Regions from separate parts of the Xenorhabdus bharatensis genome, predicted to be linked through region 1. Evidence: predicted binding sites of a transcription regulator. Region 1 holds the regulator's gene; the other holds the start of a gene.
The links. Region 1 encodes PurR, which represses purine synthesis genes. Its sites were predicted from a motif close to CANGCAAACGTTTGCNTG; they were not measured.
Positions count from the first base shown of each region.

Region 2: a site for PurR is predicted at 1,229-1,246, ahead of purE (5-(carboxyamino)imidazole ribonucleotide mutase). Genes of this name have one in related genera too.

Region 1 covers NZ_JBBMXG010000005.1:82,152-86,862, reverse strand. Annotated here, with positions in the region: gene sodB (superoxide dismutase [Fe]) at 1-248, shown strand, start outside; gene purR (HTH-type transcriptional repressor PurR) at 773-1,798, shown strand; gene punR (DNA-binding transcriptional activator PunR) at 1,802-2,710, opposite strand; gene punC (purine nucleoside transporter PunC) at 2,847-4,025, shown strand; gene cfa (cyclopropane fatty acyl phospholipid synthase) at 4,380-4,711, shown strand, end outside.
Region 2 covers NZ_JBBMXG010000002.1:156,186-160,896, reverse strand. Annotated here, with positions in the region: gene ppiB (peptidylprolyl isomerase B) at 1-455, shown strand, start outside; gene lpxH (UDP-2,3-diacylglucosamine diphosphatase) at 467-1,189, shown strand; gene purE (5-(carboxyamino)imidazole ribonucleotide mutase) at 1,407-1,907, shown strand; gene purK (5-(carboxyamino)imidazole ribonucleotide synthase) at 1,904-2,971, shown strand; gene AAC855_RS02375 (riboflavin synthase subunit alpha) at 3,089-3,706, opposite strand; gene AAC855_RS02370 (trypsin-like serine protease) at 4,183-4,711, opposite strand, start outside.

The DNA.
Region 1 (4,711 bases):
TTACTGATTCAGCCCTGAAAAACTTCGGCTCCGGCTGGACATGGCTGGTCAAGAAAACTGATGGTAGCCTGGCTATCGTTAATACTTCCAATGCAGCAACTCCACTGACTGGTGAAGATAAACCTGTTCTGACCGTTGATGTATGGGAACATGCTTATTACATCGATTACCGCAATGCCCGTCCTCAATATCTGGAGCATTTCTGGGCTCTGGTTAACTGGCAGTTTGTGGAAGAAAATCTGGCTTAATTAGCCTATCAGTACAATACAAGGGCAAGTTTTTCCGGTTCTGCGCACTGTTATGCTGTCTGAAGCTGAAGCGTGAAAAACTTCCCCTTGAAAAATAGATGGCGTTTCACCACTATGTTATTTCTGGGCTTAAGGTTATTTCCGTACTCAGGCGATCAAACAGAGACTCGCCAGAAAAACAATCATGACTAACGCACTACAAGCAGTCAATAATCCCAATTTCAGATCTGTATCCATAAACCATCCTCATCGTGAAAATTAAGACTCAGCAACACCATAAATTTTAAGTGGTTATTTATCTCAAAGATTAAAAATCGCACTGTGATATTTAATACATATACTTTATAGCATCGATTACTGCTTTCACTTTTGAGCTAGATCAGACAAAATTCACGGTTTATCACTAAATTATTGCCAGTTATCTTCCTATATACAAATATAATACTGGCAAATGATTAACAAAGATCTATATCCAGATAAAGGGTATACAAATTTAGACCAAAAGGTCAGGAGTCCTTTTTATCATGGCAACGATTAAAGATGTGGCTAAACGCGCTGGTGTTTCAACCACAACCGTATCCCATGTTATTAATAAAACCCGTTTCGTCGCCGAAGATACGAAAGCCGCAGTATGGGCTGCCATTAAGGAACTGAATTATTCTCCCAGTGCCGTTGCCCGAAGCTTAAAAGTCAACCACACAAAATCTATCGGGTTATTGGCAACTTCAAGTGAAGCACCTTATTTTGCTGAAATCATCGAGTCTGTCGAAAATAGTTGTTATAGCAAAGGCTATACATTGATTTTATGTAATTCCCATAACAACCTCGACAAACAAAAAGCTTATCTCGCAATGCTGGCACAAAAACGTGTAGATGGCTTGTTAATTATGTGTTCAGAATATCCTCAACAGTTGCTGGGGATGCTGGAGGATTATCGCAATATTCCTATGGTTGTCATGGATTGGGGGGAATCCAGAGGGGATTTTACGGATGCCATTATTGATAATGCCTTCCACGGCGGTTATTTAGCAGGCCGATATTTGATTGAACGTGGGCATCGTGATATTGCCTCCATTCCCGGCCCATTAGCCAGAAATACAGGCGGCGGGCGTCATCAGGGTTTTATCAAGGCACTGAAAGAAGCCAATATTACTATTCGGGATGAGTGGATTGTTCAGGGAGATTTTGAGCCTGAATCAGGTTATCAGGCCATGTGTAAGATCTTAAACCAGAAGCATCGCCCTACTGCGGTGTTCTGTGGTGGGGATGTGATGGCAATGGGCGCTATTTGTGCTGCCGATGAGATGGGTTTACGCGTCCCTCAGGATATTTCTATCATTGGTTATGACAATATCCGTAATGCCCGCTATTTCACACCCGCACTGACAACGATTCACCAACCTAAAGAACGGCTGGGACAAATGGCTTTCTCCACGCTACTTGATAGGATTATCAATAAACGTGAAGATGCTCAAACCATCGAAGTCCACCCGCGTCTTGTAGAGCGTCGTTCTGTTGCTGATGGTCCTTTTATTGATTATCGCCGCTAACAGTTAGTCTTCTTGCAGCCATTCAGCATTAAGCGTTGTGTTATCACCAAGATATCCAAGCAACCAGCTTAATGCAGGTGAATGGCTTTTCTGTGACCATGTCAGGCAGCACGGGCTATCAGGTAACGGCTGCTCAAGTTCAAGTACACACAATTTTCTCTGACGAATAAGCGGCAAGGCCCGGTGTTTAGGCACCATTCCCACACATAACCCCTCCATTAAACATGACAATCCCGCCTCCCAATCAGGAACCACCAACCGTCGCTGATTATCTAAAGCCCATGTATCACGCTTAGGCAGATTACGTGATGTATCCTCAAGACATAAACTGGCATAAGGCCGCAATTGGTCATCATTTAGTTTTTCCGTTATGAGTGCCAGCTCATGCGCAGGGCTGGCAACACACAGCCACGGCATAAAACCCATATCCCTGAAACTGTATCGCTCACCCACAGGAGAAGCACGGGTTGCACCAATAGCAACATCAACTCGCCCATCCACCAGCGCATCCCAGACGCCATTAAAAACTTCGGGATAGATAAATAACTCAATATCCGGAAAATGACGATAGAAATCCAGAATAAGCTGGCGTGTCCGTTCTGGTTTAACAACCTGATCAACAGCAATACTGAGTTGACCGCGCCACCCGTTTGCCACTTGCTGACATTGGTGCCGGGTATGATTCATTTTTTTGATAACAGAACGGGCTTCTTTGACAAAAATGGCTCCCGCTTCAGTTAACTCTACGTCACGGTGACGGCGTTCAAACAGAGAAACTGCCAGCCATTCTTCAAGTTGCTTTATCGTATAACTGACGGCAGAAGGCACACGGTGAAGCTCTGATGCAGCCGCACTGAAACTTCCTGTTCTTGCCACCGCATCAACAACTTCCAGAGAATATTCAGACCACATGTTTCTTCCTTTTAATTTTTTTCATAGCATGGTACAAATAATACCGTTTCACAATCAAAAATCACGCCATATAAAATAAGCTCCATATTTCTTTATCAATTACCACACCGATTGACTAACGCGATTTATTAACACAATGACAACAAATAAAAACTCTCTTCCATTTATGTTCTATCTTGCCGGCCTGAGTATGCTCGGTTACTTAGCCATTGATATGTATCTGCCTGCCTTTGATGCCATGAGCAAAGATTTAAACACATCAAAAGGTGCTATCAGTGCAAGTCTCAGCATTTTTCTCGGCGGTTTTGCCGTTGCTCAACTCTTATGGGGATTACTTTCTGATCGTCTGGGAAGAAAGCCTGTTCTGATTATCGGCTTATCCCTGTTCTGCCTCAGCTGTTTGGGTATACTTTGGATAACAAATGCAACTCAATTACTTGTCCTGAGATTTATTCAGGCTGTTGGCGTTTGCTCTGCTGCCGTTTCCTGGCAGGCTCTGGTTGTCGACAGATATGATGCTGAGCGCACAAAACGTGTTTTCGCTATGATTATGCCATTAGTTGCGCTTTCCCCTGCCCTTGCACCATTATTAGGCGCATGGTTACTGTCACACACCAGCTGGAGAATGATATTTCTTGTCTTGATGGCGGTAACGCTGTTACTACTGATACCTACACTTTTTCTGACGAACAAACGTGTTCCCATTGATACCAGCGCAGATAATAATAGTGCTTCTTTCTTCACTTTATTGAAGTCATCAGCTTTTAGCGGCAATGTTTTGATTTATGCTTCCTGTAGCGCAGGCTTTTTTGCCTGGTTAACGGGTTCACCAACTATTTTAAATAGCATGGGCTATGACGCAACAGATATCGGTTTAAGTTATATTCCACAAACTTTGGCATTTATGGTCGGTGGGTATGGTTGCCGTATTTTGTTGGAAAAAGTTAAAAGTGAAACTATATTTCCTATCTTATTGGCAGGTTATGCCATCAGCATGGTACTTATCTATTTAGCTGCTTGGTTCTATCCTTCTTTCATCGTTATTCTTATTCCTTTTTGTGTTATGGCAGCAATGAATGGGGCTTCTTATCCTATCGCTGTAGCAAATGCTCTTTCTGTTTATCCGAAAGACAGCGGTAAAGCGGCTGCATTGCAAAATGCTTTACAATTAGGCCTTTGCTTTATGGCCAGCATGCTTGTTGCCATGTTTATGAAAAGCCCTCTCTTGTCAACGACAACAGTGATGGTAGCAACCATTATCCCAATGGTAATAGGTTATTATTTACAAAAGAGAAAGTGTGATATTGGCAACTAATTATAAATTGATTAGTTACTCCACAATATAATACCTAAGAATACTCTAAACTAAAGGTCATATGATGATATGACCTTCCTCCAGCATATTGTTTAAATATTATTTCACCCATATACTCATATAGATTCATTATTCTAAAAAGCTCGGAATTTGAGGTTTAGAAGAGCAATGAAGCTCTCTTTTATATCACGGACGAATGGCATAACTGCCTTTAAGTCATTTTCTGATTAGTTTCAATATTCCCTACGGATTTCAAAATTCAGTTCAGCGGTAAGAAAACGAATCCAGGGAAGTATAAATAACCAGTAACAAAGAGGTACCTCAAAATTCCACCACATAAATGTTGGAGAGTATATGAGTTCATCTTTCGTTGAAGGAAATAAGAAAATCACTGACCAGTGGCACAGGATTGCTAATGACCTGCTTCAGGAAGCCGGTATTCAAATTAATGGAGAACGCCCTTTTGACATACAAGTCAAAAACCCTGATTTTTATAAAAGAGTATTGAAACAGGGATCTTTAGGATTAGGCGAAAGCTATATGGATGGCTGGTGGGATTGTGAGCGTTTAGATGTTTTCTTTTATAAGATATTACGGGCGGGTCTGGAACACAAAATTCCAAAAAATTTTAAGGACATTTTGATGATCATGACTTCCCGTTTGTTTAATTTACAGTCCCCCAAACG
Region 2 (4,711 bases), on a different contig from region 1:
ATACTTTCGCTGAAAAAGCGCCTGTAACTGTTGAAAATTTCTTGAATTACTGCCGCGAAGGCTTCTACGATAACACTATTTTTCACCGTGTCATTAATGGCTTCATGATTCAGGGTGGTGGCTTTGAACCGGGTATGAAGCAAAAAGCGGCTAAATCCCCTATCCAGAACGAAGCTAATAATGGTCTGCAAAACAGCCGTGGCACTCTGGCAATGGCTCGTACTAATGATCCGCATTCTGCAACAGCTCAGTTCTTTATCAATGTTGTTGATAATGATTTCCTTAACTTCCGCTCAGAGCGCCCTGATGGCTGGGGTTACTGCGTATTTGCTGAAGTTGTGGAAGGCATGGACGTAGTTGATAAGATCAAAGGTGTTTCAACTGGTCGCAGCGGTATGCATCAGGATGTACCACATGAAGATGTTATCGTTGAACGTGTTACTGTCGGCGAATAATTAATCGTTACATGAGTACACTGTTTATTGCTGATTTGCATCTCAGTGAGCAGGAACCGGCAATTACTGCCGGTTTTCTCCGTTTTTTACATGAAGATGCCATCCATGCAGAAAGTCTGTATATCCTTGGTGATTTTTTTGATTATTGGATTGGTGACGATGATCCCAACCCTTTGCATGCAGAAATCGCACAAGCACTTCATTCTCTGAAACAAAAAGGCGTTTCCTGCTATTTTATTCATGGTAACCGTGATTTTTTATTAAGTTCCCGATTTGCCAAAGAGAGTGGGTTGATTCTTCTGCCACAGGAAAAAGTTCTGGAACTCTACGGTAAACGTATTCTTATCCTGCACGGTGATACTCTTTGCACCGATGATACAGGTTATCAACAATATCGTAAGCGGGTACATACTCCGTGGATCCAGCGGCTGTTTTTACTTCTTCCTCTGTTTATCCGGCTGAAAATTGCAGCCAGAATGCGGGCAGGAAGCCAGTACGCCAATAGCCAGAAATCGGAATCGATCATGGATGTCAATCAACAGACTGTCATTGAACATTTTAATCAATATCAAGTGGACTGGATGATCCACGGGCATACTCATCGCCCGGCAATTCATGATGTCTGCATCGGTGATAAAATCTTACATCGTGGTGTATTGGGTGCCTGGCATCATCAGGGGTCAATGTTCAAAGTGACAGAAACCTCTATTGAACTGGTATCTTTTCCTTTTTAAAGATAGTGAATTTTTTCTGTAAAAATAAAAAAATCAACCAACGCAAACGTTTTCCTTCTGCAATTCGCGTGATATTATCCACCACCTTATACATAATGGATTTCAAGACAACATTATTTTGAACTTGGTTCTGGTGGACATCCAATACAGGAGCATCTGATTTATGACGGCAAGCCCTGATCCCACACAAATTATCTCCACGGCAGCAACAACTGAAATGCAGCATCATGCCAAAATTGCTATTGTCATGGGTTCAAAAAGCGATTGGGCAACAATGCAACACGCAGCTGATATTCTGACTTCCCTTGCTCTTCCTTTTCATGTCGAAATTGTTTCAGCACATCGAACACCCGATAAACTTTTTCATTTTGCTGAACAAGCGAAAGCAAATGGTTTTGAAGTGATTATTGCCGGTGCGGGAGGGGCTGCACATCTGCCGGGGATGCTGGCAGCCAAGACATTAGTCCCTGTGTTTGGTGTTCCGGTACAAAGTGCGGCACTGAGCGGTGTTGACAGCCTTTATTCTATCGTCCAAATGCCCAAAGGAATCCCTGTTGGCACGCTGGCGATCGGTAAGGCGGGCGCAGCAAATGCAGCTCTGCTTGCTGCTCAGGTTCTGGCATTACACGATGAGGCTCTGTTTCAGCGGCTGGCAGACTGGCGTCAGGCGCAAACTCAGGATGTTCTGGAAAATCCTGATCCCCGGGAGGATGCATGAAGCCTGTTTGTGTATTGGGTAATGGTCAATTAGGCAGGATGTTACGTCAGGCGGGCGAACCATTAGGGATAGCCGTCTACCCGATTGGGCTGGATGCTGAACCAGAATCTGTTCCCTATCAAAGCAGCATTATTACGGCTGAAATTGAACGCTGGCCTGAAACAGCTTTAACCCGCGAACTTTCCCATCATAACGCATTCATTAATAGAGATATTTTCCCGTTACTTGCTGACCGCTTGCCACAGAAACAACTTTTAAACACGCTTGGGCTGGCAACAGCACCGTGGAAGTTATTATCTGATCCTAGCCAATGGCCACAAATTTTCAGTGAACTGGGTGATTTCACCATCGTTAAACGTCGGGTCGGTGGTTATGACGGCCGTGGTCAATGGCGTATCCGACCGGGTAAAGAAACAGATTTACCCACTGAAATTTATGGTGAATGCATTGTAGAACAAGGGATCCCTTTTTCAGGAGAGGTTTCTCTGGTGGGAGCACGTAATGCCTGCGGAAAATCAGTGTTCTATCCGTTAACCCATAATCTTCATCAGGAAGGTATTCTACGTACAAGTGTTGCTTTGACTAATGCCAATCGTCAATTACAACAGAAAGCAGAAGAAATGCTGTCCAGCATTATGGAACACCTGAATTACATTGGTGTTATGGCGATGGAATGCTTTATTGTCGGTGATGAGTTACTGATCAATGAACTGGCACCACGGGTACATAACAGTGGCCACTGGACACAAAATGGCGCCTCTATTAGTCAGTTTGAACTTCACCTACGGGCGATTCTGAATTTACCTATGCCTCAACCGGAAGTTCTGGCTCCTGCTGTGATGGTCAATCTGATTGGAACTGAAATAAACCCAGAATGGCTCAGTTTACCGCTGGTACATTTACATTGGTATGGCAAGGAAGTTCGCCCGGGACGTAAAGTTGGTCATCTGAATCTGGTTCACCCAAAACAAGATGCATTAAAAGCAACATTAGAGAGCCTGATAGCATTATTACCGTCAGAGTATCAAAATGGTTTGGAATGGGTAAAAAGTCAATTAAGCTGATCCATTTTTCGTATTCCGCCACAATGGAATAATAAAAATAGCAGGAAGTAGTCAGTTACTTATGAGCACGACTATTTCCTGTATGCTATTTTTTTCTTACCAACGACAATGTTATTATCAAATATTATTCCTTGATAAGGTTCTGGACAGAGTATCCACTATTGTCCTTGTCGTTTGGTCTACTTCATAATTAAGAAAATCGCCTACTTTAATCTTATTAAGATTGGTTATTCTCAGTGTTTCTGGAATAAGGTTTAAAGTGATGGTTTTATTTTCCTCATCAATATGGTTGACAGTTAAACTACATCCATGTAACCCGATAAAACCTTTCAGGAAAAAATATTTAATATTATCCTGAGGAATTCGGATAACCAGCCGGTAAGTTTCACCTATCGCAGTAAACTCAACCACTTCAGCTATACCTTCTATATGCCCATAAAGACTATGACCGCCATTTTCTTTATTCATCTGATGAGAACGTTCTATATTGACCTGATCTCCAATAGAAAGAAACTTTAGCGTTGTGGTATCAGAGGTAAAATCAGAAATATCAAAAAAGACTTTGTCTTCACTGAATTGTGTCACTGTCAGACAAGTGCCATCAACCGCTACGCTTGCACCAATCGCAACATCATCAAAAAGACTGTTATTATTACTAATTGTTATTGTACTGAATCCATTGTTTTTAATAAGTGATAATACCTGCTCTTTTCCCTGAACAATTCCTGTATACATGACATTCACTCCAGAGGTTAACTTATTAATTTTTTAATAAAAAACACATTAAATATGTATAACTACATTTACGTTGTCACATCATGATTTTTATCATAAAAATCAAGAGGAATTTAATATAGCATGATAAATAGATAGGTCCTAAATCCAGAGTTCTTATAGCATACTTATAGTCATTCAATATAACTAAGGCATAAATTCCCTTCTCTATACCTTTTCATAATAGTGAGAGTATCAGCATGCGGTGTTCCTTACCCCGCGTGTCACGCGGGGTAAGGAACACGCCTATCATTTTTAAAAGCTATTTAGGAAATCAGACACTCAATCTACTTCAATATCTATCACTACGATAAGGCAAGGCGTTAATATTAAAATAAATACCCTATTTTTTTCTAGTTCGGTTTGAAAAATAACGCTCTCGATCTGGAATATTGTCACTTAACTTTCATTATAAAAAGAGAATAAAAAAAATGTTATTAACTTTCATGTAATTTTTCTTTTATAGCCTCAATCCGATTCCGATAATAACAAGTTGAAACAAAGTAAGAATACTTATTAGACATAGAAAAACGTGAAAGTATACCGAGTAAAATACCGTCTTCTGAAAAAATAGGACTTCCTGAATCTCCCTTGTTTCCGGTAAGCGGTGTTATCTGTGCATAACCATTTGTTAAATCTATTTTACCGAATCTTTCAATTGGCGTTGTCGTTGTTTGATAAATTGTATATGGTAACGTCATCCCATCATCCCCCATTCGTTGATATGCAATCCCCTCAAATGGATATAGTACTCCTGAGCCTTCTTTTGAACATGGTCTGGGTAGCTTTGCTACCTCACCGTCTCTTTTGATAGAAGTCATATCTCTATCTACCTTAAAAATAGCCATATCAACTGCCGGTACAAACCTGACTAAATTTTTCCCCGAATAGAGGTGTGCAGTCCAGCCAAATACTCTGCTATATCTTTTCCCATAATAAACGTTCAGATCTCTTTTTTCAGCATTT